DNA from 2 places in the Deinococcus malanensis genome. Region 1 is predicted to be linked to the other one. Evidence: riboswitches for the same ligand, from Rfam matches in the RefSeq annotation. Region 1 holds a riboswitch; the other holds the start of a gene.
The links. A riboswitch is a leader RNA that binds a small molecule or an ion and turns the genes downstream of it on or off. The one in region 1 is predicted to bind cyclic di-GMP.
Positions count from the first base shown of each region.

Region 1 (7,828 bases):
GCCGGGGATGCTTCGCCTTGCCCGCTCCAGAGTTCTCGTCCCTCTTGTGCTGATGCTGGCCGTGATCGGGGCCGCCCTGGTCTACGGTCTTCAGCTGCGTAGGCCGGGCGAGGCCAGCACCGAGGTCCGGTTTGTGCGTGAGATGATTCAGCACCACACTCAGGCCGTGGACCTGTCCCTGCGCGTGCGCGAGCGCAGCGACGACCGGACCGTGCGAACGCTGGCGCTGGACATTCTGCTGTCACAGCAAGAACAGATCGGGCAGATGCGGGGCTGGCTGACCCTGTGGGGCCGGCCCTGGGGTGGACCTGGCATGAGCGCGGAACACGCCCGGACAATGGGCATGGCCACCCCAGCCGAGGTGGCCGCGCTGGACACGCTGCCCCCCGCGCAGGCCGACAGGCATTTCCTGAAACTGATGATCCGGCACCACGACGGGGCCCTGGCCATGGTCGAACCTGCCCTGAAAGGCGGCGTGCGCCCGGAGGTCCAGGCCCTGGCCCGACAGATTCAGGCGACCCAGGCCGCCGAGATCAAGGTCATGACTGACCTTCTGCGCGCCCGTGGCGCCCAACCCCTGCCGGAGACTGCTGGGGATGAGGCCCCTGCCGGGCATCAGCACTAGAGCAGTTCTCCGAACTCTGCCGCCGGGAAGGCAGACTCCCGATGGTTCGATTCCCTGTCCGCTGCGCCTGGTTAGAAAGAGGCCACCTTTTCGACAAACCAACCAAGGTGGCCTGAACGCCCGGCGGTCCTACTCGTCCAGATCCGAGATCCGCCCGGAGCGGCGCTCCTTGCGCCGGGCCTCCTTGCCCCGTTTACGTGCCGGGCGCGGAGGCAGCGTCAGCACATAGCGCCGCTGCGGGTCACAGGAAGCCGGATGTTCGCCCAGGGTATCAGCAGGGTCAGCACTGCGCAGGTTCCCGGCCGGGTGAAGGTGCTGAGCCCCGCAGTAAGGACAGTCACCGACCAGCCAGAACATCACGCGGGTGCCCGGCAGGTCACGCAGCGTCACGAAGGCGGTGCGGGGCGTATGGCGGTCTTTCTTGCCCATGTGGGGGACGGTAGCGTGCCCGCTGCCGGTCAACTGTGCCTCATACGGGGCGCCTGAGCAGCCGCCTGTCAGGCTTCCTCGTCGCCTTCCTTGAGGTAACTCATCACCGAGCGGCAGTGGGTCATGCCCGCATGGGCGTACAGCGCACGTGCGGCGCGCATGTGGTCATGGGCGCGCACCCGCAGGTTCCGGATTTCCGGATGCGTCTCGGCTTCTGCCGCGGCCAGGGCCAGCAGCGCCCGCCCGTAGCCCTGACCACGCTCGGCCGGGTGAACCGCCAGATAGGTCAGGTCAGCCCGTGCGTCGTCGGGGTGCAGTTCGAGCTCTGCAAAGCCGACGGTCCGGTCCTCGCGGCGCAACACCACCAGCCGCACGTCGTCCCGCGCGAAGTGGGCATCATACTGCTCGGGGCCCCAGTCCAACCGGCCAGCCCAGGCGTCTTCAGAATCCCGGTACAGCGCGCGGTATTCCGCGATAGGCAGGCGGCGCGCCAGGGAGTGCCCATCGGGCACCCGGGCCCTGGAGGTCAGTTTGGGCAGCGGCGCAGAGTAAAAGTCAGTGGTATGCAGCGGGCTCAGGCCGGCCTGTTCAAGCGCGTCACGCACTGGCAGGTTGTCGCGGGCGCAGAAGGCATACACGGGCAGGCCCTCGGCCTCCTCAATGGCGCGGGTGATCAGAGGCGCCAGGGCACCTGACGTTCCCGGTTCACTAACTGGGCCTTCAAGCACCATGCCGTCACGAAACTGGCCGATGGCGCAGTAGGCGACCACCCCTTCGTTGCCGTCGAGCACGAAACAGGTGTTGTCCTCGCATTCAAGTTGCAGTTCGCGGGCGTCGCGGGAGTCCGGGGCGAACACCTCGCGTTCCGGGGCGTCATCCATCCAGTTCAGGAGCGCGAGAACGTCTGGGGTGTCGGTGGCCTGCATCGGACGGATCATGGGTGAACCTCCAGCGAAAGCAAGAAATGAGGCGGTAACCGGTGTGCCCTCAGGGTAGGAGGGCTGCTCCCTCTGTGTCTGCCTCCCGCGTCACGCCGCGTGCAGGTGCTGGCGTGCTATTCTCCCCGCATGCCCTGAATCAGGGTACGTCAGCCGCCTCCCCACGAACACCACCGCGTGTTTGAGGGGCCTTTTCTATTTTGGGGCCGCGCAGCAGCCTTCAAAAGGACAGGAGCAGCCGGGCGGAGGACTTTTCCGGGAGGTGCTTTCGCCGTGACCAAACCGTCCAGCAAAACACGCCGGGGCTCGTCGGCACCGGCCGAGCCGCGACCTGCTTCACTGCAGACGTCGCTGCAGGCCGGAACCGATCTGCTTGCCCTGCGCGCCCAGCTCTCCCGCGCCGAGAAAGCCGCCAGGCGGGCCCCCACACCGCCCCCGGCGCCTCGTCCGGCACGTCCGACTCCGATCAATCCCCAGCGGGAAGTAGAACTGGCAGGAATTGCCACCGATGATTTCAGCCTGTCACGCGCCCATGCCCGGCTGCGTGACGCCGTGTACGACGGGCGGTACCACGTCTGCCCGCATGCCATCGGTCACGCGCGCGCCGAGGGCTTTCTGGAACACGACATCATGAATGTGCTGCTGTCCGGCCGGGTGCGCGCGGTCTACCCCGACGACCGGCGTTGGCTGGTCTGCGGAGCCTTTGAGGCCTGCGGGGTGTCGCTTCCCCTGCATGTGGTGGTGCAGCACTACCGCGACGGGCATGTGGACATCGTGACCGCCTTCGTGCCCAAGCACCCCTACCACATCATCAGCCGCGCGCGCCTGGCCGTGATGCTGCGCTACGACGACGAACGCATTCGCGTGCGCACCGCCCAGGCCGGCAACAGGGTGGGATACCGCAGCAAGGGCAAGTGGAAGAAAAGCGCCTGAACCGGGGCACATGAGTATCAAACTGCGGCTGGACTCAGGAGGATGCACGGTTGGGCCAGCGTGGCTGCGGTGGCACAGGCAGCCGGCTTCATAGCCTGCGTTCCCCTGAACATGGGGATGAGTGAGACCTGACGAATGGCCGCCCGTCCTCGTCGCTTAACAGATCAGCCACGACAGGAAGCGCCGCGCAGGCTTCCAGCAGAGCGGCTTCATACGTCGCCTGTTGGTGATCCGTATACGTCTTAGCAAAGGAGGCTGGAATGAACTCCAGCCCCTTCATTTCCATCTGCAACGCACCCCTACTTTCAGCCCTGACCCTCGAAGACGCACAAACCTCAGGGTGCGGGCAGGCCAGCGCTTTCAGGTTTGTGCGCTGGCCTCCGCAAAGCTGGTCGGTGTGTGGCTGGCATCAAAAGTCCCGTGCTGCCGGATCAGAGCCTGGTTTCAGCAGCCGATTTTCTTGCCAAAGTAGGACTGGCCCAGGGCGTTGATGCTGCCCTCGCGCTGCATGCTTTTCAGCGTCGTGTTGATGGCATCACGCAGGGCGGTGTTTTTGCGGCCCACTGCCAGCACCAGCTGCTCGCGGGCGAGGGTCTGCCCGATGACCAGATTGGCCTTGGGATAGGTTTTCATCGCGCTGAGCGCGGTGTACTGGTCGGTGGCCACGGCCGCCACCCGTCCCGTGGCCGCCGCCAGGATGGCATCGGTAGAGCTGGGGTAGACCTGCACAATTTTCTGGAAAGGCATTTTCTTAAGGTAAGTCAGGTAGGGACGCCCCTCCTCAGCACCCAGGGTCTTACCGGAGAGCGCTTTCTGCGACGTAGGACCGCCCCTGCGGGTCAGCAGCACGGTGTTGGTGCAGCCGTACGCGGCCGAGGTCAGCACGCTCTGGTTCTGGGTGGTGCTGGTCGTGGCGAAGACCACATCCACCTCGTCACCGGTATTGAGCTTCCCCAACAGGCCGTCATAGGGCAGGGTCACCCACTCGACGTGCAGGCCCATACGCAGAGCCAGCTCATTGCCCAGATCTATGTCGAAGCCGGTGAACATGCCGGCCTGCATAAAGCTGTAGGGAGCGAAGTCAGCGCTGGTGGCAATACGCAGGGTGCCGCTGTTTCGAATCTCAGCGAGGGTGCGGGCTTCGCTGTGGCCGCCCAGCAGGGCAGCAGACAGAAGCGACAGAACAGCAGTTCGTTTCACAGGAACCTCCGGTCGAACAGAATCTGTTTGAATTATCACAAAGTTGCCTCACGCGCGCCTCACAGAAGCGACGGCATTTGTACAAAACCTCACATCCGTCGGGTGCGCCTTGGCCTGCTACCCTGCGGCGGTGACCCGATCCGGACTGACCGACACTATTGCCGCCATTGCCACCGCTCCGGGCAGCGCTGGGGTGGGCATCGTGCGGGTCAGTGGTCCGCAGGCCCTGACCGTGGCCGACGGGATGTTTGCAGGGAAACGCAAGCCCACGCGGACCCCGGGCGGCCGGTTTCTCTTCGGTCAGCTGATCGCGGCCGATGGTGAGGTGCTGGACGAGGGCCTGTGTCTGGTCTTCCGTGGCCCCCACAGCTATACCGGTGAGGATGTGGCCGAGTTGCAGGCCCACGGCAGCCCGGCGGTGCTGGGGCGGGTGCTGTCCCGGGTACTGGAACTGGGTGCGCGGCCGGCCCGACCCGGTGAATTTACGCTGCGGGCCTACCTCTCGGGGCGTCTAGATCTGGCGCAGGCCGAGGCAGTGCTGGGTCTGGTCGAAGCGCAGACCGACGCCGCGCGCCGGCAGGCCAGCCTGGGGCTGTCTGGCGCACTGGGATCGCGAATCGCTCGGATCGGGGGCAACATCACCCGCACGCTGGCCGCCCTGCAGGCCATGCTGGACTACCCGGAGGAAGGCGTGCCCGAGGAGGACCGGGAGGCGCCCCTTCAGGCGGCCGAGCACGACCTGAGTGAGCTGGTCCAGAGTGCCCGCGCCGGTCAGGTGGCGACGCGGGGCGCCCGGCTGGCCCTGATCGGCCGGCCCAACGCCGGGAAAAGCAGCCTGCTCAATGCCCTGCTGGGATATGAACGCAGCATTGTCACGCCCATCCCTGGTACCACACGCGACTATCTGGAAGCTGGCGTGGAACTGGCCGGCGTGCCGGTCACGCTGGTGGACACTGCCGGCATCCGTCACACCACGGATCAGGTGGAAGCCGCCGGAGTGAAACAGGCCGTGGCGCTGGCGGGGGCTGCGGATCTGGTCCTGGTGCTTGAGGACGGCCAGCAGCCCCGCGAAGCATTGCCCACCGACCTGCCTGAAGGCGCCCGCATGATCCGTGTGCAGACCAAGGCTGACCTGGACGCTGCCTGGAGCGACGCTGCGGCCCTGCGCGTGAGTGCCGTGACCGGTGAGGGGCTGCCCCAGCTTCGGGACGCCATCCATGCGGCGCTGATGGGAGACGCAGCGCGCGGCGAAGCCTGGCTGACCACCGAACGTCAGGCGGACGCCGCGCGCCGCGCCCTGGCCCATGTGCAGGCGGCCCGTCACCTGCCCGACGACCTGGCGAGCTGGGAACTGGAAGAAGCGCTGCGTGCCCTGTCGGACCTGACCGGACGCGACGTGCAAGAGGACGTCGTCGACGCCGTCTTCCGCAACTTCTGCGTGGGCAAGTAGGCCCGAGAGACTTTGCCTGTCTTCGGGCGATCGTCACGGCTGGCAGACCGCTGAGCGCTTCTCCGGATGACGGCATCTGGAAAAGCACCTCTCGGTGACCCGATTGCGCGTTCTGCTCATCAACAGCTCCTCGCTTCGGTGGGTCGAACAGACGCCAGCTGTTTGACACCTGCTCCAGACATGAGGAGCAGACAGGCGAACCCAGCTTGACCGTCACTGCCGGGCCAGGGCGGCTCTGCCCCTGTCCAGGGGGCCAAAATTCAGGTCTATGAGCCTAAAATGAAGTCGTCAGGGCGTCGTTTCATCCTTCCGCCCCTCCTGACAGGCATTGACCTGCACGTTCTATCCGGTCACCTGACGTGCAGCGAGCCAGTGGTGAGACCGACCAGGAGAACCCATGAAGAAGACCCATCTGTTGTCCGCCCTGCTGGCCCTCGTTCTCGGTGCTGCCAGCGCCCAGAGCGCGGCCCCCACCCTTCCCGATAGCACCTTTGCCAGCAGCCTCAAGCAGCTGGCCGCCAGCGGTGTCAAGATCACCCTGCTGAACGCAGCAGGTCAGACGGTCGCCACCATCAGTGCCGACGGCACGCTGAGCCTCGTGAAAGGCTTTACTCTGGCCGACGCCACCACCGTGAAGGCAGGCAGCGTCACCTACACGCTGGCCACCCGCGCCACCGCCAGCGGAACCCTGTTTGTCAGCTACCAGGGCACGAACGGACCAAAAGTCACTCTTCCCCTGATCGCCGCGGTTAACCGCGACGCCGCCGCCGCCCGCGCAGCTGCAGCTCGTCAGAACGCGGCAAAGGCCAGCAGCGCCGCCAGCAAGCCTGCTGCCAGTACCGCTAAGCCTGCTGCCACTGCTCCTGATACCGCCGGCAAACCCAGCACGACGGGTGCCGGTGCTGCCCAGAACGGCCTGACCAACCCCAGCGCCGCCACTGGCGCGACCAACTCGGAAACAGGTGTGGCCGCTGCTGCCGCCGGCGCGGGCAACGCCCAGGTCTCCACGCAGCCGGCCCAAGTCTCCACACAGCCGGCTCAGACCCCAGCGCAGCCGGCCCAGGTACAGGCGCCATCTGTGCCAGCGCCCGCACAGCCCCCCGTGACGCCCGGCCGCCGCTGATCCCACCAGGCCACAGGGGGCGCCCGCACACTTCGCACGTGCGAGCGCCCCCTGTGGCCTGTTCGCATTCAAACCCCACTGTACCGATCGGTCGTGCCTGAACTTTGCAGGAGACCATAGCGGCGAAAGAGACTCGGCAAAGTGTCCGGTAGAAAGCGGGGAAAATGATTGGCGCCGTCTTCCGCTATGGCTGGGCGGGCAAAGAACGCCACAGGCAACCGGCCGGCGTCGGCGGACGTACCGGGATTATGCCCCGCCCCGGTTCTGTATTCACCGAACCCCTCGTCTGTTCGGCGCCCGAACTCCGCTCTTCCGTGCTCGCTCCCCTGCTGGACGTGCAGAATCTGCAGATATCACCTGGCCGCCGCGTATCTGTTCAGCTGCCATCCTTACAACTCAACACTGGAGACCTGCTGCATCTGCGCGGGTCCAATGGTGCAGGGAAAACCACGTTACTGCGTGCTCTGGCCGGTGACCAGCCGTACCAGGGGCAGATCCGGATCGCGGGCTCCAGACCAGGAAGCGTCCAGGCCCGCCGGCACACCGCTTTTGTGCCCACCGATCCCGAACTGCCGGGTGACCTGACCGTCCGTGAATGGCTAGAGTTCCTGGCCGCAGCCTGGAGCCAGCCGGCTCGACCGCTGCTGAGTCACGCCCAGCAGTTCGGTCTGAACGACTGGCTGGAAGACTGGCCGACCAGCCTGTCACGTGGAACCCGGCAGAAGGTCGCCCTGGCTGCGGCGCTGGGGCTGCGCTGCGGGCTGACCCTGCTCGACGAACCGTTCGGAACTCTGGACGCGGCTTCCAGAGAAGCGCTGCGTCGGGCCATAGGTCGTCACGTCGCCCAGGGTGGAGCCGTAATTGTCGTGACCCACGGCGACGAACTGGAGGGTCTGGATCCACGCAGGCTGGACCTGTCCCTGCTGCCTGAGATCTCGTGACGCCTTCGTCTGTGGTCTGGGCCCTTCACCGACTGACCTGGAAGCGAGCGCTGATCCGAGCCTGGATTTCATGGACCCACCCGGATATCTGGCCGATGGTGCTGTTTCTTGCTGCCTGCGCGGCTGTGGCGCTGGTGAGTGTATGGCAGATCTTCCAGGTGGCCCTGCCCTACCCGGCCGGCCGGGTAG
Region 1 is NZ_BMPP01000007.1:87,798-95,625, forward strand. Features, by position in the region: gene IEY49_RS09840 (DUF305 domain-containing protein) at 8-625, shown strand; gene IEY49_RS09845 (hypothetical protein) at 755-1,054, opposite strand; gene IEY49_RS09850 (GNAT family N-acetyltransferase) at 1,123-1,992, opposite strand; gene IEY49_RS09855 (DUF4258 domain-containing protein) at 2,344-2,925, shown strand; gene IEY49_RS09860 (substrate-binding periplasmic protein) at 3,370-4,125, opposite strand; gene mnmE (tRNA uridine-5-carboxymethylaminomethyl(34) synthesis GTPase MnmE) at 4,256-5,575, shown strand; cyclic di-GMP riboswitch class II at 5,887-5,971, shown strand; gene IEY49_RS09870 (hypothetical protein) at 5,973-6,698, shown strand; gene IEY49_RS09875 (ABC transporter ATP-binding protein) at 7,013-7,639, shown strand; gene IEY49_RS09880 (hypothetical protein) at 7,636-7,828, shown strand, end outside.

Region 2 (7,828 bases), on a different contig from region 1:
CGAAATCGTGGTCCATGGTCGCGTAGATCACGTCCAGGCCGATCATCCAGAAGATCACCACAGCCCATAAAGCCCAGGCCCCAGGGGCGAACTCGCCGGTCACGGCGATCCAGCCCCCGGCCGCCGCTGCACCGTCGGTGATGCCCAGCCAGGCATGACATAGCCACGTGAAGCGCTTGGTGTACGGGTAGCCGATCAGGAAGACGACCGCCAGGGGCATCAGGGCCAGACAGAGCGGATTAAGCTGCGCGGCCGCCAGAGCCATCACCACCAGGCTCACCCCGACCAGCACCCAGGCCTGCGCTGGGCTCACTTTGCCAGCAGGCACTTCCCGCCCTGCCGTGCGGGGATTTCTTGCATCGATATAGCGGTCAATGACCCGGTTGGCGCCCATTGCAGCAGTGCGGGCAGCGGCCATGGCCAGCGTGACCCACAGCAGCGTGTGCCAGCCTGGCCAGCCGTTTCCGCTGCTTTGCATGCTGGCCAGCAGCATTCCGGCGTAGGCGAACGGCAGCGCAAACACGGTGTGTTCGAACTTCACCAGATCCAGATAAGTTTTCAAACTCGGGGCGGCACTCATCAATGGGCCAGCATACGCCTGATCACCTAGGCGACTGCCCTGGAAGTCTGCTATAGTTCCGGACGCGCGTGTGTAGACGAGGCGTAGCGCAGGCCGGTAGCGCACTTGGTTTGGGACCAAGGGGTCGCAGGTTCGAATCCTGTCGCCTCGACCAGATTGCCCCATGGGCAGCGCACGCGCATTAGCGGGATTGGTGTAGTGGTAGCACAGCAGCCTTCCAAGCTTCTGGCCTCGGTTCGAATCCGTGATCCCGCTCCAGGAATAAGAAAGACCTCCCCAAAGGAGGTCTTTTTTTGTTGACGGTCAATAGTGTCTGGAGGGGCTTCATCAACCGCCAGCGCACACGAAATCCTGGGGAGGGTCAAAGTTGCTGATCTGTGCGTTGATCCGTATCGGCGACGGTCAAAAAGCTCCCCTCAGAGGGATACTTTCGGCGTCAGGACTGCTACCGACTTACGCTCAGATCAGTAGTCAGACGCACTTTCACCTGCAAGCTGAGCCGGGTCTTCACCTGCCCCACCGTACCTCAGGACCCATAAGGAAGAAGAGTCCTGACCTGACGCTTGTCCTTCCGATGCTGCATGAAGTCTTGTTCACTAGCAGGCAAAGCCTGGTTACGGATGTTTTTTACTCTGGGCAGTTTGGCGCAGTGCAGCCCAGGTCTGGCGTGTTATATTTCTCAGGCCGAAAGGGACGTTCAACACGGCCAAAATCCCACGTGCGCCCTTAGCTCAGTTGGATAGAGCAACCGCCTTCTAAGCGGGACCTCTGTCCTTTTTTTGGTTCTTCGGCACGTTCTTTTCAATACTGTGAAAACACTGCAGTGATCGTCCAGTACATGTTTTAGTAGTAATTCTTTACAGTATAAAAACCGCCGGGCCCGTATTGATCGATTTTAGGCAGATCAGAGCTTTGCCGGAGCAATGGCCGACGTTTGGCCAACGCCAGCCATCAGAAAACCTCGTTGCAGAGGAACAATACTAACTTTTACTACTAGGTTGCCACACTCCCATCTGCGTGGGAAATGCGGGGCGACTTCCTCGTATACATCAACATCAGTGATGGGGTTTAATGAGTGCTGACCCTAGCAGTTAGTGATGACCACATGGCGCCGTACTCTAGTCCCACCCAACCGCCGGGACTAGAAAGCCCGGATAATTCCAGGTCCCTGCTAATCCTCTCGACTTATTAACAACATAGGGTGGGCCTGAGGCTGGCGCTCATAACAACTTTCAATCAGGATGGAGTTATGCCTTCAAAAGCAGCTCTTGCTCGCACGTACGACCTGCTCGCACTGCAAGAAAACCTTGAAGTTGTTGCGGGTCCTTTCATAGGCGGTCTCGTCTGTATCGAACGTCGCAACCAACCCTGGCGTATCGATACCATCACCACCATTACCCCCTTGAGCATCACTACAGCGGGCGGGTACAGCTATGACACGGCCACGGGCCGGCCTCTGTTTGACACTAAAGAATTCTGGCTGCACCCGTTGACTCCGGAGAACCTCGCGTACCTCATCCTCGCTGAAGGGCTCCGTGTTGCAGCAACCCTGAAACCAAGCACGCTCACGCCGGAAGAACGCTCCGAGCTGATGCCAGTTGCGCAGAGCTTAATCCGGGTCTACAACCGGCTGCGTGAAGGCAGTCAGCACCGCTTGCGGGAACGCTCTTGAGCGGGGCATCAGGAGTTGCCCGGGGCGCCCGCTAAAGCGATCATTCTTAGCCATGGAGCTTGGCTGAGACCAGCCCGCCACCACAGCCCCGACGGTCTTTACTGAGAAGGGGCTGGGTTATCCATCCCACCCTTTCGAGGGTGGGATGGATAACCCAGCCGCCCGAAGGGCGGAGTGCTGATGCTTATGTCTGAGGCGAAAGCGCCGCCGCGTGGTATGCTGGAACAGCAAAAACCCGCCGCCTTTCTGGGGAGTCAGGCGCGGGGACGGCGACACCTTACAGGGAGGTGAACGCACATCCAGACTACCACCCACCTCAAGGCATTCCGCTACCGTCTGCGTCCCACGAAGGCGCAGGAAGCTGCGCTGACCGAACAGCTCCGGCTTTGCCGCAACCTGTACAACGCGGCCTTACAGGAACGCCGGGACGCCTACCGCAAGGCAAAGAAGACCGTGACCGGGTACGACCAGATGAAGTACCTGACGGAAATCAAGGCGGCCCTGCCGGAATACGCCGGGGTCTACTCGCAGGTGCTTCAGGACGTTCTCAAGCGCCTGGACAAGGCATTCAAGGCGTTCTTCCGCAGGGTCAAGGAAGGCTCCAAGCCCGGCTATCCCCGTTTCCAGGGGCGGGACAGGTTCGATTCCATCTGCTACCCGCAGTCGGGATTCAGCGTGTCGGACAAGACCGCTTTCTTCTCCAAAATCGGGAACATCCGAATCCGGCTGCACCGCCCGTTGGAAGGCAAGGTCAAGACGGCCACCATCACGCGGGACTGCGGAGAATGGTACGTCAGCTACGTGTGCGAGGTGGAAGCCCAGCCGCTTCCCGTTTCGGGAAGCTCGGTGGGTGTGGACGTGGGAACGACATGGTTTTGCATCACCTCCGATGGGGAGTTTGTGGAGAACCCCCGTCACTTTCAGGGGGGTCTGAAGAAGCTGCGGGTGGCTCAGCGTGCGGTCAGTCGCAAGCGGAACAAGCGGAGCAACAGGCGCAGAAAGGCCGTCCAACAGGTCGCAAAACTGCATCGGAAGGTCGCACGGCAGCGACTCGACTTCCACCACAAGACCGCTCTCAAACTCGTCCGAGAGAACGATTTGATAGCCCACGAAGACTTAGGCGTCGGTGCGATGGGACGGGGCAACCTGGCCCGCAGCATTCACGATGTGGGCTGGGGTCAGTTCTTTTCTCTCCTTTCCCAGAAGGCAGAATGGGCCGCTCGGAAAGTGGTGCGCGTAGACCCCCGGTACACCTCTCAGCGGTGCAACGCCTGCGGGCACACCTGCCGGGAGAACCGAGCGAGTCAGTCGCGCTTTCGGTGTGTCGCCTGCGGTCATATGGACAATGCCGACCTGAACGCAGCGCGGAACATCCTGGGGCGGGCCGTCCCATCAGGCATCAACGTAGCGGTAGTGAACGCAAGCGTTGCCTGAAAAGCCAAAGGATTCATCCGTTGGTAGGTCACTGAAGAGCGCCCAGACACCTTAATTGCTGGTCAGGGTCAGCGTGATAACGGTATTCAGGTCTGCCGTGGCGGCGGGAGTTGCCCGCGCTCCGATCCTGTAGCGCGTCGCTTCGCCCGCCAGCAAATGCAGGGTTCCGTCCTGCCGGTAATACACATTGGACTGGGACCCGCTCACCCCGCTTACGGCCGTTCCAAGAGCCGTACCCATCGCCTGGTCGATCCCGCTGCCCGCGACCGTCCATGCCAGAAAATAATTCGCTTGTGATCCCGACAGGCTCAAGGTCAGAGATGAACTGCTTGGCAGGTCGTACGACACGCCTATGATGAAGTTCGCTCCGTACACATACGCGTCGTTGCGGGTCTGGCCAAGCGGATAATTGACCCCGAAATCAGCGGGCAGGCTCGCGTCCGTAAGAATCTGCACGCTGACCGTCTGCGCCGAGGCGCAGGAAAGCAGCAATAAACAGACAGCAAGATAGCGGCGTCGCATGGGCCTCCAGCATAAGCCGGACAGAAGTACCCTTCTGCCCGGCTTAAAAGTCTCAGGTTTAGTTGGCGGTGGCGGTCAGGGTGATGGTGGTGCTGAGGCTGGTGACGGCGGCGGTGGTGGATTTTGCGCCGATCGCGAAGCGCGTCGCACCTGTCGAAGTGCCAAAAGCGTTGAAGGCGGTGGTGGTGGCACCGCTCGCGTACGTGTCGGTCGCTGTGCCGCTGGCCGTGGCGGTGCCGACGCTGGTGGAGAACGGCACGTCCGAGGTGAGGGTGCCGCCGCTCGGGGTGTGGCGGTACGCGAGGAGGTAGTTCGCTTGGCTGCCGGAGAGGGCCAGAGAGACGTTGGTGGTGACGTTTGCGTAGGTAAGTTTGATCAGAAAGTTGCTGCCGTAAGCGAAGGTGCTGTTGTTCAGCTGATTAAGGGCGTAGCCGGTGCCGAAGTCCGCCGGCGTGGCCGCATCAGTCATGAGCACGACGCTGACGGTGGGGGCGGGCACGGTGCCGGTGGCGGTGACGGTGTCGGTGCCCGTGTTCGCGAGGGCGCCGGAAGCCAGGCTCAAGCTGGTCAGGGCGAGCAGCGCGGTACGGAAGGGAACGGCGAACAGGGGGGTACGGTTGTTCATTTCGACTCCTAGAACAGCAGTCGGCAGCGCTGAGACAACGATGGTTCAGCAAGGCCGGATCGGTCGCACCACTTGCTCCACACATTCCAGGTGCCCGGTTACGGAATGTGCTTCATTGCTTTCCAACCCAAGCAGGAGGTCCTGATGGATGTACACACCGTAGTGGCGGCTTTCTTACCTCCTCCTTACGTCAGGCTCATCCCTCGCTCGTGAAGGCCGTGAATGTCAGAACACTTGGCGTGACGGTCATTCCCCCTTGACCCGCCTTCAGCCTTCGAGATGCATGACAGGGAACAGGACGAAGAAGGAACCTCCAGGCAGTGCCCGGCCGGAAGAACTGAACCAGCAAGGCTCCGAATGTCTTCAGCCACCCTGTCCCACCCCGTGGATTCTCACCAGAACACAATCGGCAGCTTCATAGCGCACCAATCACGGCACCGCAGCATTCAGCCACGCCCGGGTCATGCCCGTGTGACAGGGCTGCGCCTAGATTTCATGCTGATGGCCCCTTCGTCTCGCCCTGTTGTCCGCGCGTTTACCCGCGTGGCGTCACTGACTGCAGCCTTGCTGCTGTCGATGGCGCCCGGACTCACGGCGGATTCCCCGACGAAGGCACTCCCGGCGGTCACACTGTCCACGACCGGCGAGGCGCTGGCGGTCATGCACCTGCCTGCGGAGTTACACAATCTCCCGCTCGAACTGAACCTTATCGGCGACCTGCCGCCAGGCATTCACGTCACGTACCCCCGGAAGCTTCCGGCAAGCCCCACGCCGCTGCTGCCCCTTTCCCTTCGCGTCGATACCCCAGGCAACTTGCTGGCTAACTTCGTCATGACTTTCAGCGTCACCACTCCGCAGGGAGTCCAGCATCTCGAAGTGCCGGTGCGCTGGCCGGAGTATGCGCAACTGGTGGTTCAGGGTCCGGCTGAGGCCGCCGTTCTTCCTGACGCGCCTGCCCGCATTCCGCTCCAGGTTCGCAACACAGGCACCGGCGCGGCCGACGTCACCGTCACCGCCGATTCAGGCACCATCGAGTCCCCCTACCTGCGTCTCATGCCAGGGGAGCAGCGCACCGTGCTGCTCGTGCTCCCGGCTGCTCTCAGCCAGCAGACTGCGACCGTCACGTTCAAAGGCGGCCTCAGACCCGTCACCCATACGTTACGCATCCGGGGGCACACGGGAGCTGGGGCGGATTCTGCCTACGGCGTCCGCTTGCGAACCAGCCTGAAAGCAGAATCCGGCGTCACGGCAGGTGTCACCGGGTCACTCCTGATTGACGGGCGCCTCAGCCGGATTACAGCTGTTCAGGCCGACATCGAACGTCAGGCCTCCGGCTTCAAGCTCAAAAGCGCCAGCGTGACACACGGCGAAACACGCCTGAATGTTGCCGAATCCGATGCGAGCAATCCTGCGGGAACCGTCGGCCGCGGCGCGTATCTGGCCCACCGCTGGCGTCCAGGAGGAATCGTCCGGCAGGTCGAGGTAGGCGCAGCGGTGCCGGAGCAGGGGGCCGCACGCGTCGGAATGAAAGCAGACCTGATGACGGCCACTGCAAGCGCGAGTGTCACAGCAAATGTCAACAGCCAGCTGCGTGACCCGGCGGTGAGCGCCACCGGCAGTACCGGCCCGTTCAGCGTGTCGCTCTTTGTGGCCCCTGAGCGGAGTGTGCCGTGGACAGCGGCCGCCACCTACCGCACTGAAGCGGCCGAGGTGCAGGCCAGTGCCTCAGGCGGCCGGAGCAGTTGGGCAGCGCTGGATACTCAATGGAAGGAACTGCCCGGCCGGCCTAAATTCGGGGTCCGCGCCGACTTCTCAGCGCAGTCCCTGTCCGCCGTTACGATCAGCGGCACCTACGGACCGGCGTCCGCGACCTTCAAGCAGATGACGGCCGGCCCGTGGGAACTCGCCGCCGGGACCTCGTACACCACAAAACCCGTCACAGGACGCATTGAGCTGAAGCTCAACGGCAACCCGGGCGGCCCTCTCGGCGGCGTCGCGACAGCCAGCGGTCAGGGTCAGTTCGGCGTAACGCAGTGGAACCTGCTCGGTTCCGTGTACCTGAACCAGCATGGCGTCGCCCGCTCTTCCCTGAAGGCACAGACAAGCACGCCGGTCGGGGCCGGGACCGTGAAAATGGAAGCGACCGCAGCAACCGACGGTGCCCTTGACCTCGCGGTCAAGGGTGTGGGATACGCGCAGGCGCTGGGCGGTCAGTGGACCCTGGAAGGCGGGGCGCACGCGGTTTCCCTTCTGACTCGTCCTCAACTTCAGCTTTCGGCGCAGGCGACGTATGCCTCACCGGGCGGGTGGGGCGGCTTCGTGGGCACGACGCTTCCCCTGTCAGGAGGACCTCTGCACCTGAAGGCCGGGCTGAGTTACTCCACGTTTTTGCCCACGACCGATAAGCTTGCTGAACTGCTCGCCGGACCCGACCCGAGTCGCCGGACTGTGCGGGTGGTACAGGACCTCAACGGAACGCTCCAGCCCCTCGCAAATGTCCGTATTTCGGCGTGTAACCGGCAGTTCCAGACGAATGAGCGCGGCGAAGCCACAGTGACTGGCCCGACCAGCGCCTGTCTGGCAACCGTCAACGTCAACGACCTTCCAGCACACATGGTGATGATTAACAGCTCGGCCGAGGTGGCACCCGGTGGGACCGTGACGTTCCGTGCTCAGCCGGCAACCGTTCTGCAGGGTCAGGTCTCCTACACTGATCCCGATACCGGTGCGCTGGTTTCTGACGGTCCATCCAAGGTCGTCCGTGTCAACCTGACCGGTCCCGAGGCCCGCTGGACCACAGTGCAGCTTCCTGGCGGTCAGTTCGAGTTCCACGATCTTGCGCCCGGTCAGTATCGGGTGTTCATTGACGGGCAGCCTCCCGTGGACGTGACTCTGCCGGCTACCGGTGCATCGGTCATTGTGCCCACGCCGGGACCACGGCGGACTGTGCTCGACAGCAGCGCGGTGACTCCCAGCCTGCGCCTGATCTGGGACA
Region 2 is NZ_BMPP01000009.1:152,198-160,025, forward strand. Features, by position in the region: gene mqnP (menaquinone biosynthesis prenyltransferase MqnP) at 1-580, opposite strand, end outside; tRNA gene IEY49_RS12155 (tRNA-Pro) at 658-734, shown strand; tRNA gene IEY49_RS12160 (tRNA-Gly) at 765-838, shown strand; gene IEY49_RS12165 (hypothetical protein) at 1,830-2,252, shown strand; gene IEY49_RS12170 (RNA-guided endonuclease InsQ/TnpB family protein) at 2,619-3,686, shown strand; gene IEY49_RS12175 (hypothetical protein) at 3,738-4,208, opposite strand; gene IEY49_RS12180 (hypothetical protein) at 4,267-4,833, opposite strand; cyclic di-GMP riboswitch class II at 4,882-4,965, opposite strand; gene IEY49_RS12185 (COG1361 family protein) at 5,335-7,828, shown strand, end outside.
Region 2: linked by a shared signal. The riboswitch ahead of IEY49_RS12180 (hypothetical protein) and the one ahead of IEY49_RS09870 (hypothetical protein) in region 1 are both predicted to bind cyclic di-GMP.